One region of the Mycobacterium sp. 050128 genome, then DNA from elsewhere that is predicted to be linked to it. Evidence: predicted binding sites of a transcription regulator. Region 1 holds the regulator's gene; each other region holds the start of a gene.

Region 1 (6,585 bases):
ACCCGCCGATCGCCAGCAGCTGGCCACCCAATTGGGTTACAGCGAAACGGTATTCATCGATCTACCGGCTGCCGGAGCAACCACCGCGCATGCCACGATCTACACGCCACGCACCGAGATTCCGTTCGCCGGGCACCCGACCGTCGGCGCGTCGTGGTGGCTGCGCGCGAGCGGTATGCCGATCAACGCGCTTGCGGTGCCGGCCGGCATCGTGCAGGTGCACTACGAGGGCGACCTGGTGGGTGTGCGGGCCCGCCCGGAATGGGGCCCGGAGTTGCTCTTTCACGAATTCGAGTCCGTTGACCAGGTTCTCGCGGCCGACCCCAGCGAGTTTCCCGACGACACCGCCCATTACCTGTGGGCCTGGATCGATCAGTGCGCCGGGGCACTGCGTTCCCGGATGTTCGTCGCGAATCTCGGTGTGCCAGAAGACGAAGCGACCGGCTCGGCGGCCATGCGGATCACCGACCATCTCCGCCGCGACCTGAGCATCGTCCAGGGCCAGGGATCGATGCTGGAAACCGGGTGGAGCCCCGGGGGCTGGGCTCGCGTCGCCGGCCGCGTCGTCAACGATGGTATGACACAACTCGACTGAGATTCAGGGCTTGCGCTGCAGCTGCGCGGACAGATGATGCTGCAGGGGTTGCCCGACCGCACCCATCCGCACCGAGTAGGACAGCTGGTCGCCGTCGATCCGCAAGGTCCGACCAAGCGCGGAAACCTCTTTGGCGGTCGGGGTCAATCCGACCGACGTGGTGGCCAACTCGATTTCGATGACGCCGCCGATCACCCGGTAGGTCCCGACCTCGATTTCGGTCACGCCGCTGGGGTGGGCCAGCACCATCTCGACGTGACCGGGCTGCGGCACCCGAAGGTAGCCGGTCTCGGCATGCATCGGCTTGCCGTCGGCGGCACCTTTGGTCTTTTGCGCGTAGGCCAGAAACGGTTTGCCCACATGGGAAAACACGATTTCTTCGAGATACTCGAAGGGCTGGATCGTCGGGTATTCGCCCGAACCGCGGCCGGCCCAGGTGCCGAGCAGCGGCGCGAGCGCCTCGAGATCGGGATGCACGTCCGGAGACATCGGGGTCAGCTCGGTGTCGATACTTTGCGGTGCTTGCGAAGCGCGGCGATCTCGCGCTCGAAATCGTCGGCCGACGAAAAGGACCGGTATACCGAGGCGAAGCGCAGATAGGCCACCTCGTCCAGGTCACGCAATGGGCCGAGGATCGCCAGGCCGACTTCGTGACTGGGAATCTCCGGCGAGCCGGCGGCACGCACGGTGTCTTCGACCTGCTGGGCCAGCAGATTCAGCGCGTCCTCGTCCACCTGGCGGCCCTGGCAGGCGCGGCGGACGCCTTTGATGACCTTTTCGCGGCTGAACGGCTCGGTGACACCGCTGCGTTTCACGACGGCCAAGACCGCAGTCTCTACGGTGGTGAATCGTCGCCCGCACTCCGGGCAGGATCGGCGGCGCCGAATGGCTTGGCCTTCATCGGTTTCCCGGGAGTCGATCACCCGGGAGTCGGGATGGCGGCAGAACGGGCAATGCATGACCGCTCCTTCGCTGGGCCGGCGTCTCGGAAGAACACTCCGAGCGTACCCGTGCCCTCCCCCGGGCGGGCCAACGTTGCCACGACGCGTGCGCCGTCACCGACGGGAGAACCGAGGAGCCTTGGCGTAGAGCGGCTTTCGCGATACGCGGCTGCGGTCAGCCGACCGGCGCGATCAGGGTCTGGCCGGCGGCCAGCGCCGGAGAGCTCAGGTTGTTGAGTTCGCGGATGCGGTCGGCGACCTGGCGGGCCGGCGCTTCCGGCGCGACCCGGTGCGCCACATCCTGAAGGGATTCGCCCGGCTCGACCTGCACGACCGACAGCCGGTCCGGAACGGGAGCGGCCGCGGCGCCGGAGTCGCCGTTGGCGATCTGACCGAGATTGGCGACCAGTCCCAGCCAGAGCGTGATGACTCCGGCCATCAGGGCCAGACCCACCGTCGTCCCCAGCGTGACCGGGCGGCGACGATGCGGTGCTTGCGACATCGACACACCGGTACCGCGGTAGCGCATCGGCGCTCCGGCCGGCCGGGCCGGCACGGACCGGCGCCGCAGCACGCGCTCCTGCTCGTAGCGAGGCCGTGCGACGTCATAGCGAGGCCGTGCGACCAGCCCATCGGTGGGGCGCCGCATGTTGCTGATCCGCGGTGAGACTGTGTGCATGAGCGTCATGGTGCGTTCCTCCGGTCGTCTAAATCCTCGCTCGTGTGTTCGACACTATCGCTCGTGTGTTCGAAATACGAACATTTGAGCGAAGCGTGTCGCACGAGCAAAACGCTAGACCACGCCACCGACAACTTCTGCCGGTCGCCATTCCTGCCATGCAGCACAGGTACCCGGTCTACGCAAAAGTTACACACGTGTGATTCAGCCGTTCTAGGGCCTTTAGCCACCATGTGCATGCCATGACACGCCAGTCGAACACATGTTTGATTCCTCGGTGCGGGGAGACTACATTCAGTGCCATGAGCGACAGCAACGACACCTCGGCGACCGGTCCAAGCGGCCGCCTGCATTCCGTGGATTCATCGCTTACCCAGCGGCAACGCACCATCTTGAATGTCATCCGGGAGTCGGTGACCACCCGTGGCTACCCGCCGAGCATCAGGGAGATCGGCGACGCGGTCGGCCTGACGTCGACCTCTTCGGTGGCTCATCAACTGCGCACCCTCGAACGCAAGGGATTCCTGCGCCGGGACCCGAACCGCCCCCGGGCGGTCGACGTCCGCGGCGCCGACGATGTGGTCGCGGCCGCGCCCGCCACCGAGGTCGCCGGGTCCGACGCATTGCCGGAACCGACCTTCGTGCCCGTGCTCGGGCGCATCGCGGCCGGTGGACCGATCCTGGCCGAGCAAGCCGTCGAGGACGTCTTCCCGCTCCCCCGCGAGCTGGTCGGCGAGGGCACGCTGTTTTTACTCAAGGTGGTCGGCGACTCCATGGTCGATGCCGCGATCTGCGACGGCGACTGGGTGGTGATCCGGCAGCAGAACGTCGCCGACAACGGCGACATCGTCGCCGCCATGCTCGACGGCGAGGCCACCGTCAAGACGTTCAAGCGCGCGGGCGGTCAGGTCTGGCTGATGCCACACAACCCGGCGTTCGATCCCATTCCCGGCAATGACGCGACCGTGCTCGGCAAGGTCGTCACGGTGATCCGCAAGGTATAGCGCCGGGACGTCCGGCTTGTCAGTCGGCCTTCACGAACCCGTTGATCAGCGCGACTTCCTCGCTGGTGAACCAGATCTCGGCCAGGGTGTCGTGGTAGAGCTCGCTACCCGGCGTGTAGTACAGGCCGAATCGGGCACTCGCCTTGATCGGGTAGCCGTCGGGTATCTGATACGGGTCGTCCAACGGCAGATGGATCGTCGGGCGCCCGGCCGGACCTATTGCCCCGATCGCCGCGGCCGGCGCGAAGTCCTCTTCGTCGGCGTCCGCGGCTGCGTGGCGCCCGGCTCTCGGCGCGAGGCCGGACGCGGCCCCGAGCGCCGCCGCAAGGCTGGCTGCGGGCCCACCCGCAGCTGCCCCACCGGCAGCGGCAGCACCGGACGCGGCAGCACCGGAGGCGGCACCGCCGGCGCCGGCAAGATCCGGCGGCGTGTGCGGGACCGCGACGTCGGGATACGCGGTCGCCGGCTCTTCTGCGGGATAGGCAGCATCGGGATGCACTGCGCCCGGCGGGGTGTGCGGGACGGCGACGTCGGGATAGGCGGCCTCTTCCTCGTCGGCGCCCGGGTAGCCCGCCTCGGGGTAAGCGGCTTCCTCGTCGGCGAGTTCGGGATAGCCGGCCTCCGGATAGGCGCTTTCAAGCGGATAGGCGCCCTCCGGACCGGCCGCGTCCGCGTACTCGTCGTCCGCGACGTCCGGGTACGCGCTCTCCGGTACGTCGGGCCTATCCGGATAGCCGGCTTCCGGCAGCTCATCGCCGTAGCCGGCGTCGAACAGATCGTCGGCCGACACGACCGGGATGGAATCGGTGTCGACCGAGTCGGGATCCCGCTCGTCGACCGCTAACTCATCCCATTCCTCCTCGGTCAAGGGATGCGACGGCTCGTCATACCCACCGTCTTCGTCCATTTCGGCCGTTTCCGGTGAGTGCGGCCACCTGGCCAGCAGCGCGTGTTCGTCGTCGTCGCGGTGATCCGGTTCGTGCGGTTCGGTGAACGACATGTGCTCGCTGGATGCGTCGGTGTAGTCGGGACCCCAGCGCGGCTCGCCCGCGTCCTCGTAGCCGCCGACGTCGACGTCGCGCTCCAGGTCGTAGGGTGCGCTGTTGCGACCGGCGCGGTGCCGGCGCCACCGCAACGCCACGAACACCGCCAGCAGCACCAGAACCAGCAGCGGAACCAGCGCGAACAGGTACCACCAGCTCCAGCTGAACCAATTCTTGGCGTGCGCAGGCAGCGCCGAACCGCTCGGCTGGTTCTGCCCCGACACCTGTAGGCCCGACAACAGCGGAGCCAGGTTGGCCGGGTCCGTGGCGAAGGTGTTCTTCGCGCGGTTCCACGAGATCTTGCCGCCGGTGAACTTCTGCGAGATCACGTCGCCGTCGACGGTCTGATCACCGACCGGCGCGCCCAGCTTCCCGGTGGGACCACGCAACTTGTCCCAGGCGGCCTTCATGGCCCCGCGCACGACGAAGGCGCCGTGGTCGGAGGTCCAGAAGATGACGGGCTTGTCGGCCCCGGAGAAGGTGGCGATCCGGCTGTTGGGGCTGACGCCGCCGTCGGACTCGTTAGCGGTCGGGAAACCCAGGTCGCTACTGACCGGGCCACCGACCGACTCGTACTTCGCCAGGATGTCGCTTTCGAGGGCGCTCGCACCCGTAGCCGGGCTGAAGAACACCTTGCCGCCGGCGAAGTTCTGGACGATGCCGTCACCGCCGATGGGATTCGGACCGCCCTGCTTGGCGCCCAGCGGACCGTTGACTCCGCCGGCCGCGCGCCAGGCCATGTTGATGGCCGCGGTGGGATCGATCGCTACCTGCAAGCCCTTGAGCTGCTCGGCCAGATTCGCCGGCTCGGTGGTGAATTCCTTGGTTTTGCGGTTCCAGGAGATCTGGCCGCCGCTGAACTTCTGCGAGGACACTTCGCCGTCGTAGGTCTCATCCCCGACCGGGGCGCCGAGGACGCCGCCGGAGCTGCCGAGTTTGTCCCAGGCGGCGTTCAGGGCGCCGCGCACGACGAACGCGCCGTGATCGGGCGTCCAATAGATCACCGGCTTGTCGCTGGCCGAGAACGTCGCCACTCGACTGTCCGGGCCCGCCAGACCGGGCACCTCGTTGATGGTCGGAAAGCCCAGATCGCCACCGGCCGCACCGCCCAGCATGTCGTACTTTTCCAGGATCGGGCCGTAGATGAATTTCGCTCCGGTGGCCGTGGTGAAGAAGAATTTGCCGCCGTCAAAGTCGCACGCGAAGCCGTCGGCAACCGGGTAGACGTCGCCCTTGCGGGGGCCGAGCGGAGAGGTGTCGCCGCCGGCCTTGGTCCACTCGGCCATGATGGCGGCTTCGGCGTCACCGATCGGAGACGCTGAAACGGTAGGTGCCAACAGCACGATGGCCAACGCTGTGGTCGCCACGCTGACGAGCGCCCGACCAGCGAGCCTGCGCACGTGACCTCTCTTCCCGTTCACCAAGCCTCCCAGCCGACGGATATGCCCCTTTGTATGGCCATGCCCGTACCCTGCGGCCCCTGCGCGCGGTTGGTGCCCCAAACGCGGGTTACGAACCCCACCGAGTTCGTATTATCGCCGGGCTCGCATAACTTTGCTCCAGCGAACAAGAAATACGAAGGCAATTCGCGAATATTACGAAAACGGAGACCACTCCGATGTCGAAATGATGCAGGAAGACGATCGTGTCGCGACCGATCCTGCCTCAAGACACGCCGACGCCGGGTGATTACGCGCTCCGCGTAGCCAATGGACATGCGCCGACGGCACGCGAGGCGCCGGCTATCCACTCGAGCAAAGGAGCTATTCATGGGCATCGACTATTTTGCCGTAAAGCCAAGCAATGACAGCGTAAGCCGACTAGTTGTGCTTGGTTCGTGTCACCATCCGCACGGGTGCCGCGCGTCTGCCGACGATTCGTTGTTGCGTGACAGCAAGATTGGTCCACCGCCGCCGACGTTAGCCGATGTGCATCATGATCACGCGGCTAGACCCCGAGGCTGCGTCCGACGATCTCCTTCATGATCTCGGTTGTGCCGCCATAGATCGTCTGCACCCGGGCGTCGAGATAGGAACGAGCGACCGAGTATTCGCGCATGTAGCCATAGCCCCCGTGCAGCTGCAGACACCGGTCGATCAGATGCACCTGCTTTTCGGTGGAGTACCACTTGGCCATCGCGGCCTGCTCGGCCGTCAGCTTCTTGTCCAGATGCAGCCGCAGGAACTCGTCGACCATGATGCGCACCACGGTGGCCTCGGTCGCCAACTCGGCCAGCACGAAGCGGCTGTTCTGGAAACTGCCGATCGGCTTGCCAAAGGCCTTGCGCTCCTTGGTGTATTGCAGCGTCTGTTCGAGCACCTGC
Region 2 (6,585 bases), on a different contig from region 1:
CGACCGCGACACCCTGCTCTACGCCCTCGGCGTCGGCGCGGGGCTCGACGACCTGTCGTTCACCACCGAGAACAGCCACGGGATCACCCAGCAGGTGCTGCCTACCTACGCGGTGATCTGCTGCCCGGCGTTCGGGGCGGCGGGCAAGATCGGAGATTTCAACTGGGCCATGCTGTTACACGGCTCGCAAGGGATCCGGCTGCACGCGCCGCTGCCCGCGGCGGGCAAGCTGTCCGTGGTCACCGAGGTGACCGACATTCAGGACAAGGGCGAGGGCAAGAACGCGGTCGTGATGCTGCGCGGCCGCGGCACCGACCCGGATTCTCAGCAGCTGATCGCCGAAACGTCGACCACCTTTGTGGTCCGCGGCGCGGGCGGTTTCGGTGGGCAACCGGGTCAGCGTCCCATCGCGCCGGAGTTCCCGGATCGCGAGCCCGACATCACGCTCGCCCTGCCCACCCGCGAGGACCAGGCGCTGATCTACCGGCTCTCCGGGGACCGCAACCCGCTGCACAGCGACCCGTGGTTCGCCCGGGAGTTGGCCGGTTTCCCGAAGCCGATCCTGCACGGGCTGTGCAGCTATGGGGTGGCGGGCCGCGCGCTGGTCGCCGAGCTCGGCGGCGGGCAGGCCGCGAACATCACCTCGATCGACTCACGCTTCAGCTCGCCGGTGTTTCCCGGCGAGACGTTGACCACGCTGATCTGGCGCACCGAGCCGGGCAAGGCGGTCTTTCGCACCACGGCTTCGGGTGCCGAGGGCGCCGAGGCGGGACGAGTCGTGCTCGACGACGGCGCGGTCGAATACACGCAGAGCTAGCGGGCGCCGGCCCACTGCCGCGCCAGGCGGTCGACGAAGTCGGCCACCGCGGCCGGGCTGTCCAGCGCGAACAGCGCGGCGGTGGCCCGGTCGCCGTCGTCGTTGTGCCGCACCAGGATTGGGATTCCGTCCGGGCGCACCGCGTCGAACGCGTCCTCGTCGGTGATGTCGTCGCCGAGGAAGATCGGTGTCACGCCTGCCGATCCGTCCAGGTGCTCGAGCACCCAGTGCAGTGTCTTCCCCTTGTCCCAGTCGATATCGGGGCGTAGCTCGATGACTTCGCGGCCGGTGGTCACCCGAAGCGCATCGCGCTGACCCGCGGCGCGTACCGCCGCCGTCACCTCGCCGACGCGGTCTCGCGCCGCGTTGCGATAGTGCACGGCAACGCCAAACCGCTTGTGCTCCACCCTGACCCCCGGAATCGACCCGAGTCGGTCGCGGAGCTGGGCGGCCGCGGCTTCCAGCACCGGTATGGCCGCGGCCGCGGCGTCGTTCTGGTGATGCGTGCCGTCGGGCGCGGTCAGTTCGAATCCGTGGCTGCCGGCGTACCAGAGACCGGGCAGGCCGACGCGTGCGGTGACGTCGGCGAGGTCGCGGCCGGACAGTATCGCGACCGGGCAGCGCGCGGCCAACCGCTGCAGCGCGTCGGCCGCACCGGCGACCAGCTGCGCCGCGTCCGGGTCGTTCACAATGTCCGACAGGGTGCCGTCGAAGTCGAAGAACACCGCCGGCCGCCGGGCGGGAAGGTCCTCGCTGAGGAGCTGCGACGCGTCGGGCAGCTGCGACATCCGCAGGTCTCCGGTGCGGACCGTGACATCACCCAGGCGATGGTCCTCGATCACCAAAGCGAACCCGGCGTCGCGCGCGGCCTTCGCCACCCCCTCGCTCGCCGCGACGACCACACTGCGGCCTGCCCGCACCTCCAGCCGGTCGGCGGTCGCGGCCGGGTCCTCGACGCCCAGGGCGACGCGCACCCCGGCCTCGCGCAGTTGCGACACCGGCGCGCGGTCGACGTCCCGCTCAAACAGCACCGCGTCGTGGCGGCGTGGGTCGATGGTGACCGATGGCTCCGACACTGACTCCGGTACTGGCACTGACCAACCCTCTCACGGTGATCAACGCCGCAGGGGTTGGGTCAGTGCCGCGCTCGCGCGGTCGGGTGGCTGGGGGGCACGCCACCCCGCAGCGCGCGGGCCCGGCGCTTACGGCGGTCCCTGGTGAACAGCAAGACGGAGTCTTGGCTGAGCGCCGTCAGGCGCGCCATCTCCCGTTCGATGCCGCTGGCGAGCTGCTGTAGTTCGGGGGCGGCGTCGTAATCGGCGGTGATCCCGAAGATCAGCTCGTCGCCGTAGCTCAGCACCGCGACTCCGCTGGACAGCTGCGACGCCGTCGGCGGGATCGGCAACAGGCGTTCCACGGTTGCGCCCATCAGCCCCAGCCGGTGCCGCGGCCCCGGCGCATTGGTGGCCAGCGTCACGATCCCAGGTTGTGGGAGCCGGCTCATGACCAATCGAACTGCTTTGGCGCACAAGGTAAATGGCACGGAACTTGTTGCCAGATCCACGATGCTGGTGTGCTGCCGGACTGGCGCGGGCTGGTTCAGGCTGCTGTGCACAATTCGCAGCCGCTGCACCGGATCGTCGTGCTCGACAGGCAGATACCGCTTCTCCGGGGTGCGCAACGAACCCGCGCGCGGTTGTTCGCCGCGGTGCAGCAGCACAGCCCGGAAGCCCTCGGTGATGGCGGCGAGCGCGACGTCGTTGGTGGTCACCCGGAACTTGCCGCAGACCGCGTCGACGGTGGCAAGGGGAACGCGCACCGTGCTGTAGCGCCGCATCGTGACCGCCGGGCCGGTCGACGATGCGCGGGCCGCCGACCAGACCGTCTCGGCCAGCGTGCTGGTGACGGTGGTCGCGGCGGACGAGGCTCGCCAGAGTGTCTCGGCCCAGCCCTGCTTGCGGACTGGCGTCGAATCATCATTGGGTGCACCGTGATTGGCGAACATCTCGCTGTCGGCGTCGTCGCAGAGCCTGGTGAGCAAGTGGGCCGCGGGCGTGGCGTCGGCGAGGTAGTGGTGGACCTTCATCAGGACCGCCCACTTGCCACGCAGCCCCTCGATGACCCAGCACTCCCACAGCGGGCGGTCCAATTCGAGCGGGCGTTCCAGGGCGTGCGCGATCGCGCGAGACAGGTCGGCTTCATCGCCGGGGCGGGGAACCGCGACCCGGCGCAGGTGATGGGCGAGGTCGAAACCCGGATCGTCGGTCCAGTGCTGGGCACCGCTGAACGGATGTGTCCGCAGCACCTGGGTGCATCGCGGTATCGACTGAATGCGTTCTGCCAGAAGCGCTTTGAGGCGTCCCAGGTTCGGCACCGCACCCTCGACAATGGCGACCGCGCCCGTCACCGTACTTGCCTGCCGGTCAGGGTCCGCCGCGGTGCGAAAGCCCGAATCCAATGTCGTGGTCAGCTGTCCCATTTTCAGTTCCCGCCCTAGTCGCCCGTACCAGTATCGTTCGCCGCGCCCCCGTCGCGGTAGATCCCAGTCCGTTAAGACTGTGTTTAGAAGTTGAAGACCCGTTTAACAACCGCTTTAACAACCCCGCACTAAATCGAACATGCGTTCGATAGACTGTGCGTGTGGGTTTCAGCAATGAGCCGCGGAGTTGGGCGGAACTGGAGCGGCTACTCGACGGCAAGCCGCGCCATGCCGGCGCGCCCACCCCATCCGGCCCGGCGGAAGAGGCTCCCTTCTCGCACAAGCGCCCGGCCTATCGGCCACCGGACGGGGGCCGGATGGCCCGCTCGTCGGTCGCCTACGCCGAGCTGCACGCGCATTCGGCGTACAGCTTTCTGGACGGCGCCAGCACGCCCGAGGAGTTGGTCGAGGAGGCCGCCCGGCTGGATCTGCGGTCGCTGGCGCTGACCGACCACAACGGTCTGTACGGGGCGGTGCGGTTCGCCGAAGCCGCCGCCGAACTAGACGTGCGCACCGTGTTCGGCGCCGAGCTGTCGCTGGGCGTTTCGTCGGTAGCCTCTTCGGTTTCGCAGGCCCGTACCGAGAATCCGGATCCACCCGGCCCGCATCTGCTGGTGCTGGCCCGCGGCCCGGAGGGCTACCGGCGGCTGTCGCGGCAGCTGGCCGCGGCGCATCTGGCGGGCGGTGAGAAGGGCAAGCTGTGCTTCGACATCGACACGCTGACCGAAGCCGCGGGCGGGCATTGGCACATCCTGACGGGATGCCGTAAAGGCCATGTCCGACAAGCGCTTTCCGATGGCGGGCCGGACGCCGCAGCGGAAGCGCTGGCCGGTCTGGTGGACCGGTTCGGCGCGCAGCGGGTCAGCGTCGAGTTGACCCATCATGGTCAGCCGCTCGACGACGAGCGCAACGCGACACTGGCAGCCCTGGCGCCGCGGTTCGGCGTCGGCCTCGTCGCCACCACCGGAGCACATTTCGCCCACCCGTCGCGCCGGCGGCTGGCCATGGCGATGGGCGCGATTCGGGCCCGGCAGTCACTGGAGTCGGCCGCCGGATGGCTGGCCCCGCTGGGGGGCTCACACCTACGGTCCGGCGAGGAGATGGCCCGGCTGTTCGCGCATGGGCCTTTTGGGGGCCCTGACGTGGTGAGCGCCGCGGCCGAACTCGGCGAGCAGTGCGCGTTCGGACTGGCATTGATCGCGCCGCAGCTGCCGCCGTTCGACGTGCCCGACGGGCACACCGAGGACAGCTGGTTGCGGCAGTTGGTGATGGCGGGCGCGCGTGACCGGTACGGGCTCCCCGATGGCGCGCCGCGAGCGTATGCGCAGATCGAACATGAGCTGAAAGTCATTACCCAGCTGAGGTTTCCGGGCTACTTCCTGGTGGTGCACGACATCGCCCGATTCTGCCGGTGCAACAACATCCTGTGCCAGGGCAGGGGATCGGCGGCCAACTCCGCGGTCTGTTACGCCCTGGGGGTCACCGCGGTCGATCCGGTGGCCAACGAGTTGTTGTTCGAGCGCTTCCTGTCGCCGGCCCGCGACGGGCCACCCGACATCGACATGGACATCGAGTCGGATCAGCGCGAGAAGGTCATCCAATACGTCTACGACAAATACGGCCGCGACTACGCCGCCCAGGTCGCCAACGTCATCACCTACCGGAGCAAGATCGCGGTGCGCGACATGGCCCGTGCCCTGGGTTATTCGCAAGGCCAGCAGGACGCGTGGAGCAAGCAGATCAGCCACTGGAACGGGCTGGCCGACGCCGCGGACGTCGAGGGCATCCCGCCACAGGTGATCGAACTGGCCAACCAGATCCGGAACCTGCCGCGGCACATGGGCATTCACTCCGGCGGCATGGTGATCTGCGACCGCCCGATCGCCGACGTGTGTCCGGTGGAGTGGGCGCGGATGGAGAATCGCAGCGTCCTGCAATGGGACAAGGACGACTGTGCGGCCATCGGTTTGGTGAAGTTCGACCTACTCGGGCTGGGCATGCTCTCGGCGCTGCACTACGCGAAAGACCTGGTGGCCGAACACAAAGGTGTCGAGGTCGACCTGGCCCGGCTCGACCTCACCGAGACGGCGGTGTACGAGATGCTGCAGCGTGCCGATTCCGTCGGGGTGTTCCAGGTGGAGTCGCGCGCGCAGATGGCCACCCTGCCCAGGCTCAAGCCCCGGGTGTTCTACGACCTGGTGGTCGAGGTCGCGTTGATCCGGCCCGGACCCATCCAGGGCGGGTCGGTGCATCCCTACATTCGGCGGCGCAACGGCATCGACCCGGTCGTCTACGACCACCCGTCCATGGAACCGGCATTGCGAAAGACGCTGGGAGTGCCGCTTTTCCAGGAGCAGTTGATGCAGCTCGCGGTCGACTGCGCCGGCTTCTCGGCCGCCGAGGCCGATCAGCTGCGCCGCGCCATGGGGTCCAAGCGTTCGACCGAGCGGATGCAACGGCTGCGTGGCAGGTTCTACGAGGGCATGCGCGAATTGCACGGCGCCACCGACGAGGTGATCGACCGGACCTACGAAAAGCTGGAAGCGTTCGCCAATTTCGGCTTTCCGGAAAGTCATGCGCTGTCCTTCGCGTCGCTGGTGTTCTACTCGTCGTGGTTCAAGCTGCACCACCCGGCCGCGTTCTGCGCCGCGCTGCTGCGTGCCCAGCCGATGGGGTTCTATTCACCGCAGTCGCTGGTGGCCGATGCGCGCCGGCACGGCGTGCTGGTGCACGGCCCGGACGTCAACGCGAGCCTGGCGCACGCCACCCTCGAGAACGCCGGCACCGAGGTCCGCCTCGGGCTGGGTGCGGTCCGCCATATCGGCGACGACCTCGCCGAGCAGCTGGTCGAAGAGCGAAAAGCCAACGGCGCGTTCGCTTCCCTGCTGGACCTGACCACCCGGGTGCAGCTCTCGGTGCCGCAGACCGAGGCGCTGGCGACGGCCGGGGCGCTGGGCTGCTTCGAGATGTCGCGGCGCGAGGCGCTGTGGGCGGCCGGGGCCGCGGCCACCCAACGGCCGGATCGGCTGCCCGGGGTGGGGGCCCACGGTGCTGATGGGTCACCCATCCCGGCGTTGCCCGGAATGAGCGAGCTGGAACTGGCCGCCGCCGACGTGTGGGCCACCGGCATCTCCCCGGACAGCTACCCGACCCAGTTCCTGCGGGCCGACCTGGACGCGTTGGGGGTGGTGCCCGCCGACGAGCTGCTCGACGTGCCCGACGGCGACCGGGTGCTGATCGCCGGTGCGGTGACCCATCGGCAGCGGCCCGCCACGGCGCAGGGGGTGAC
Region 3 (6,585 bases), 130 kb from region 1:
GGGCCGACGGTCACGATGTTGTCGCTATAGCGCAGGTACTCGTTGTTGTCGTTGTCCGCACGCGCCTCGGGTTCCTGATAGTCGGCGAGCGCGTCGGCGACCTGATCGGGCGATCCGCTGCACAGGTACCGCGTTGCGTTGGCGTCGCGCGAGTACTCGCGGTAGTTGCTCGCGATATAGCCTGCAATGTCCTTCTGCAGCAAGATGATTCCGACCACCAATGACACCACCGCCGCCGCGGCCAGCCCGCCGGCAAGCCAGAACAGGTGTTTGCGGCTCACGGATGCCACCGGCTCGCAGTGTGGACCACCACGCCGCCGGACACCAGGGGTCGCTGCGGGTACAGGTGCCACGTCTGCCAGCGCCAGCCGGTGCCGTCGGGTTCGGCGGCCAACACGGTGAGTGCGGCGTCATCGCCGGGGAAAGTGCCGCCGAGCCAAGCGGTTTCGGCTCGGCATCGGTCACGCAGCTTGCGCGCCAATTGGCGAAACGTCGCTTCGTCGTGCGTAGTGGTGCGCGATTCCAGCGCATAACCGGAGGCTTCGGCGCGCTGCGGCAGCGTGCCGGCCTCGCTGTCGGCGGTGCAGGACACCTGCTCGGAGAAGGTGGCCGCGGCGTGCTCGATCGTGACGAGATGCGAGGCGCCGAGCACCGCGAGCCGCAGCGCGCCGCCGTCGGGATGTCGCAGCGAATGGCTGGCCAGCAGCGGGGGTTCGGGCGCGTTGAGGGCAAGCCGCAGCCTGCTCCCGGACACGTCGGCCGGAGCTACGGCGAGCTGATAGAGCGGCACCGCGGGCCCTACGGGCTACCCGGCGGGGGCGCCGGGTAGACGGTGAGCTCGCCCGGCGACACCGGCTTGCCCATCGAGATCTCCCAGGGCGTACCGGGTGCCCAGCGCTCGAAGGACAGCAGCGCGGTCTGGTCGGCGTTGGCGCAGTCGACGAACTCCATCTCGCCGCCGGCGGGCAGACCGGTCGTGCCCTCGGTCGTGTACGAGGCGCGACCGCGCTCCGTCTCGTGAAACGCCATCCCGTCGACCAGGTACTGATCTCCGGGCTGCAACGTGATGTCCTTGCGGGTGACCCACATGACGAGCTCGAGGCGTCCGTCGTCGGATTCGACGGCGAACCAGGTCGGCAGGTCAGCGCCCTCCAGCAGGTGCTCCCACCACACGAACGGCCCCTCGCGAAACGTCACCGACCCGCGGACCACGTAGTCGATGCCGCCATAGCTGACGATGGCGCCGGGCCCGAGCTGTCGGGGCCCGAACTGCGGCATCGCGTCGAACGACAGCGGATCACGGCGCCCACGCGGCTGACCCGCTGCCTTGGGGCGCCGCAAAGCGACGACAAGCACGACGATGGACGCGATGAACAGCACCGCGGCCAGCACCACCAGCACTGTTCCCACGCAAACCCTCCCGTCGCCGCAGCGGTGGAGCGAACGTGGGCTTAAGTTAACAGCTTTTGCCGGCTCCCGGGCCGCGTGTCCTATGCGGCGCGGTGGGAACCGACCGCTAGGCTATCGAACAGCTGTTCGGGCACAGTATTTTCACACGGTGGAAGTTGGAGCATGCCATGCGCGTGATGGGCGTCGACCCCGGACTGACCCGATGCGGGCTGTCCGTGGTCGAAAGCGGGCGCGGCCGAAACATCGTCGCGCTGGATGTCGACGTGGTCCGTACCGCGTCGGATGCCGCGCTGCCCAAAAGGCTGCTGGCCATCAGCGACGCCGTCGAGCATTGGCTGGATACGCATCACCCCGACGTCATCGCGATCGAGCGGGTGTTCGCCCAGCACAATGTGTCGACCGTGATGGGCACCGCGCAGGCCGGTGGCGTGATCGCGCTCGCGGCGGCCAAACGCGATATCGACGTGCACTTCCATACGCCTAGCGAGGTGAAGGCCGCGGTCACCGGCAACGGCACCGCCGACAAGGCTCAGGTCACCGCGATGGTCACCAGAATCCTTGCGCTGCAAGCTAAACCGACGCCGGCCGACGCGGCCGACGCGCTGGCACTGGCCATCTGCCATTGCTGGAGAGCGCCGATGCTGGCCCGGATGGCGGCGGCCGAGGCGATGGCCGCCGAGGCACGCCAGGCCTACCGCGCCAAGTTGGCCGCCAAGGCCAAGGCCGCCAGGGCGGGGGCGGCCCGATGATCGCCTCGGTGCGCGGTGAGGTGCTCGAGGTGGCACTCGATCATGTGGTGATCGAGGCCGCGGGTGTCGGTTACCGGGTGAACGCGACGCCGTCGACGCTGGCCACGCTGCGGCACGGCAGCGAAGCCCGCCTGATCACCGCGATGATCGTTCGCGAGGATTCGCAGACGCTGTACGGGTTCGTCGACAACGAGACCCGCGACCTGTTCCTGACGCTGCTGTCGGTGTCCGGCGTCGGGCCGCGGCTGGCGATGGCGACCCTGGCCGTGCACGATGCCGCGGCGCTGCGCCAGGCGCTCTCCGACGGCGACGTCGCCGCGCTGACCCGGGTGCCCGGCATCGGCAAGCGCGGCGCCGAGCGCATGGTTCTCGAGTTGCGCGACAAGATCCATGCCGCCGGTACGCCCGCGGCGGTACCGGCGGGCGCGGGTCTCAATGGCCACGCGGTGCGGGGCCCGGTGGTCGAGGCGCTGATCGGCCTGGGCTTCGCGGTCAAGCAGGCCGAGGATGCCACCGACAGCGTGTTGGCGGCCAGTCGCGAAAAAGGCGAGCAGGCAACGACTTCCGACGCGTTGCGGGCCGCGCTGTCGTTGCTGGGTAAGGCCAAATGAGCGACGAGGATTCCGAGAACTACGCGGATCGCGACCTGTCTCCGACGCTGACCGTCGGAGAGGGCGACATCGACGTCAGCCTGCGGCCCCGCTCGCTACGCGAGTTCATCGGCCAGTCCCGGGTCCGCGAACAGCTGCAGCTGGTCCTCGAGGGAGCCAAAAACCGGGGCGGCACACCGGATCACATTCTGCTGTCCGGCCCGCCGGGGTTGGGTAAGACGTCGCTGGCGATGATCATCGCCGCCGAGCTCGGGTCCTCGCTGCGGGTGACCTCGGGCCCGGCCCTGGAGCGCGCCGGCGACCTGGCCGCGATGCTGTCGAATCTGGTCGAGCACGACGTCTTGTTCATCGACGAGATTCATCGCATCGCGCGGCCGGCCGAGGAGATGCTCTACCTCGCGATGGAGGACTTCCGCGTCGACGTCGTGGTGGGCAAAGGGCCTGGGGCGACATCGATTCCGCTGGAGGTGGCGCCGTTCACGCTGGTCGGCGCGACCACCAGGTCCGGCGCGCTGACCGGTCCACTGCGGGACCGCTTCGGTTTCACCGCGCACATGGATTTCTACGAGCCGGCCGATCTGGAGCGGGTGCTGGCCCGTTCGGCCGGGATCCTCGGCATCGAGCTGGGCGCCGAAGCCGGTGCCGAGATCGCCCGACGATCGCGCGGCACGCCACGGATCGCCAACCGCCTGCTGCGCCGGGTCCGGGACTTCGCCGAGGTGCGCGCCGACGGGGTGATCACCCGCGACGTCGCCAAGTCCGCGCTGGAGGTCTACGACGTCGACGAGCTCGGGCTCGACCGGCTGGACCGGGCGGTGCTGTCGGCGCTGACCCGCAGCTTCGGCGGCGGCCCGGTCGGGGTTTCGACGCTCGCGGTGGCGGTCGGGGAAGAGGCGACCACCGTCGAGGAGGTGTGCGAGCCGTTCCTGGTGCGCGCCGGGATGGTCGCGCGGACACCGCGCGGCCGGGTGGCCACCGCGCAAGCCTGGACCCATCTGGGTATGACACCGCCGGCCGGGGTCTTGCAACCGGGGCTGTTCGAGTAGGAGCGATCGCGAGCGCGGCCTGCCGGCGAGAGGGTCGCGACCGTCAGCATAGGAGGCGTCATGATCACCGCCGGACTGGCATTCGCCGCGCTCGCGGCGTTGTTGCACGTCTACATCTTCACGATGGAGTCGCTGACCTGGACCTCGGCCCGGACCCGCGCGACCTTCGGTACGACGCCCGAGGAGGCCGAGACCACCAAGCTGCTGGCCTTCAATCAGGGCTTCTACAACCTTTTCCTGGCGATCGTCGCCGGCATCGGGATCGCGGAGATCGCGATGGGACACCGGGCGGTGGGGGCCGCGCTCGTCTTCGCCGGGATCGGATCCATGGCCGCGGCCGCGGTCGTCCTGGTGGTGTCGGCGCCCGACAAGGCCAGGGCCGCCGTGACGCAGGGCGTTTTCCCGTTGATCTCGATCGTGCTGCTGGTACTCGGCCTGGCTTCGTAACACAAGAAACACCGGGCACGGCCTGACCTCTGGTGGGGGCGACCAGAGGTTATAACCGTGAACCGCAGGGTACCCACGCGATGCTGAAGTAGTCCGGCGTCAATAGGGGGATGTAATGAAGTACGCACAAGACGGCCATCCGGGCAGGCTGTGGATGCCACGCTCGCGCGGGGCGGTTTGTGGGTTGATCCTGATTGTTCTGGGTGCTTGGGGGGCGTTGATACCGTTCGTCGGTCCGCACTTCAATTTCGCCTACACACCCGACAGAGAGTGGGCGTGGAGCACGGCTCGCGGCTGGCTCGAGGTGTTGCCCGGCGGCGTCACCGCGCTCGGCGGCTTGCTGCTCGTATTTTCCGGGAACCGGGCCACCGCGATCGTGGGCGGCTGGCTGGCCGTGCTGGCCGGCGCCTGGTTCGTGATCGGCAGCGAGGTCGCTCCGATGCTCGGTATCGGATCTGCCGGAGATCCGATCGCCGCAACGGACCGCAAGCGCGCCGCGCTGGAGATTTCGTACTTCTCCGGCCTGGGCGCCTTGATCGTCTTCGTGGGCGGCATCGCGCTGGCGCGCCTGGCGGTGCGACTGGCCAGTGACATCGAAGCCCTCGCCCGGGTGCGTTCGGCGGCGCCGGTGGCCGGCGAGCCCGTCTACATGTCGGGGTTGGAAGAGCCGCACCGTAAGGTGGAGCCGGACGCCCTGACCACCCCGCGGGTGGAGTCGCCCGAGGGCTCGAAGACCGGCGGATGGCGCAGGCAACGCGCCGGCGCCGCGCCCGCAGCCGGCGCGAATTACCTGCGCTGGCCGCATCCTCAGAGCTAAGGCATCGCGCACAACCGACCGCCGGCCCGTAACGGGCTGGCGGTCGGTTGATGTGGCGTTTAGAGCAGGCCGAGCAGGCGCAGGTCGCTGATGTACTTGGCGATGATCGGCGCGCCGATGTGCGGAATGTCTTTGTCGGGGCCAATTTTGGCGTCCTGGACGGCCGCACGGAACCGGTCGGTCGGTGCCATCGACCCACGAATCGGGTGCTCCGGCTTCTGGTAGTTGTGCAGCAGCGGCAACAGCGAAGCGTTGCGCTGCTTTTCGGGCAGGCCACGCAGGGCGGTCTCGAACCGCGCCAGCCAGTCGCCGTAATCGTCGATCCGCTGGATCGCGTTGCCGGCACCCTCGGTTGGGGAGATCAGCCAGTCGACGAACTCGTCCATCCCGATGCCGTCGTCGTACGGGTTCATCACGTGGTAGGTCTGGAAGCTCGCCTTACCGTCCAGGTTCTGCGCACCCAGCGTCGAGATGGCTTCGGCGATGAACTCCACGGGCAGGCCGTCGTAGTGCGCCCGCTGCCGGTTGCCGTCGGTGTCGCGCTCGTAGAACGAGCCCGGCGCGATTCCGGTGGCCACCAGGCTCAGCATCGTGCGGGTGAACATGTCCGGCACGTTGAGCTGGCCTGCGTAAGTGGTGTCGGCCAGGATCATGTCGCAGCGGAACACCGCCACCGGCAGGCCACAGAGGTCGTTGGCCTCGCGCAGCAACACCTCGCCGGCCCACTTGCTGTTGCCGTAGCCGTTGGCGTAGCTGTCGTTGATCTGCCGGGTCGCGCTGATCTGCCGGATGTCGGCGTCCTCGGTGAACTGCCCGGGCTTGATCTGGTCTCCCACCCCGATCGTGGACACGTAGGTGTACGGCTTTTGCTTGCCGGTCAACGCGATTCGGATCAGCTCGGCGGTGCCCAGCGCGTTGGGGCCGAACAGCTCGCTGTACGGCAGCACGTGGTTGACCAGCGCCGCCGGGTCGACGATCAGGTCGACGGTGTCGGCCAGCCGCTGCCAGGTCGCCGCGTCCAGGCCCAGGTTGGCCTCGCCCTTGTCTCCGGCGATCACCTCGAGGTGATCGGCCGCCAGTTCCCGGTAGTGCGCCACCAGCTTGGGGTCGCCCTGTGGAGACCCGACGCCGAACGTCTTGTCCAGCCGGGCCCGTGCATCCGCGTCGGACTTGGCCCGTACCAGGGCGATCACCTTGCCGTCGACCAAATCCATCCGCTCTAGCCAGTCCAGCGCGAGGTAGCGGCCCAGGAATCCGGTGGCTCCGGTCAGCAGCACGGTGCGGACCTCGGGTGCCGGCGCCGGCAGGTTCGGTGCGGCGGCCAGCGTCGCCGAGTCGATGAACTTGTCCAGCGTGAGGTCACTGGCGCGCACCTCGCCCGCGCTGTCCTTGCTCGAAAGCCCGTGCACCGCCGCGAACGTGGCCCGCTTGGTGCCCTGGCGCTCGGTTTCGATGTAGGCCGCGATCGAGGCCAGGTCGCTGGCCGGGCTGACGATCACGCCCAC

The links. Region 1 encodes LexA, which represses DNA repair genes until DNA is damaged. Its sites were predicted from a motif close to CGAACANNTGTTCG; they were not measured.
Region 2: SKC41_RS01900 (error-prone DNA polymerase) is a predicted target of LexA. The motif match lies at 3,431-3,444, and genes of this name have one in related genera.
Region 3: ruvC (crossover junction endodeoxyribonuclease RuvC) is a predicted target of LexA. The motif match lies at 1,526-1,539, and genes of this name have one in related genera.

The regions. Positions count from the first base shown of each region.
Region 1 is NZ_JAZGLW010000004.1:253,660-260,244, reverse strand. Features, by position in the region: gene SKC41_RS24615 (PhzF family phenazine biosynthesis protein) at 1-595, shown strand, start outside; gene SKC41_RS24610 (peroxynitrite isomerase) at 599-1,084, opposite strand; gene nrdR (transcriptional regulator NrdR) at 1,090-1,554, opposite strand; gene SKC41_RS24600 (LysM peptidoglycan-binding domain-containing protein) at 1,712-2,224, opposite strand; gene lexA (transcriptional repressor LexA) at 2,518-3,219, shown strand; gene SKC41_RS24590 (sunset domain-containing protein) at 3,239-5,683, opposite strand; gene SKC41_RS24585 (acyl-CoA dehydrogenase family protein) at 6,210-6,585, opposite strand, start outside.
Region 2 is NZ_JAZGLW010000001.1:392,140-398,724, reverse strand. Features, by position in the region: gene SKC41_RS01915 (MaoC family dehydratase) at 1-817, shown strand, start outside; gene otsB (trehalose-phosphatase) at 814-1,893, opposite strand; gene SKC41_RS01905 (wax ester/triacylglycerol synthase domain-containing protein) at 1,953-3,296, opposite strand; gene SKC41_RS01900 (error-prone DNA polymerase) at 3,458-6,585, shown strand, end outside.
Region 3 is NZ_JAZGLW010000004.1:386,128-392,712, forward strand. Features, by position in the region: gene SKC41_RS25325 (DUF4247 domain-containing protein) at 1-281, opposite strand, end outside; gene SKC41_RS25330 (DUF2617 family protein) at 278-790, opposite strand; gene SKC41_RS25335 (DUF4178 domain-containing protein) at 799-1,410, opposite strand; gene ruvC (crossover junction endodeoxyribonuclease RuvC) at 1,578-2,159, shown strand; gene ruvA (Holliday junction branch migration protein RuvA) at 2,156-2,770, shown strand; gene ruvB (Holliday junction branch migration DNA helicase RuvB) at 2,767-3,816, shown strand; gene SKC41_RS25355 (DUF1304 domain-containing protein) at 3,877-4,263, shown strand; gene SKC41_RS25360 (hypothetical protein) at 4,379-5,080, shown strand; gene car (carboxylic acid reductase) at 5,140-6,585, opposite strand, start outside.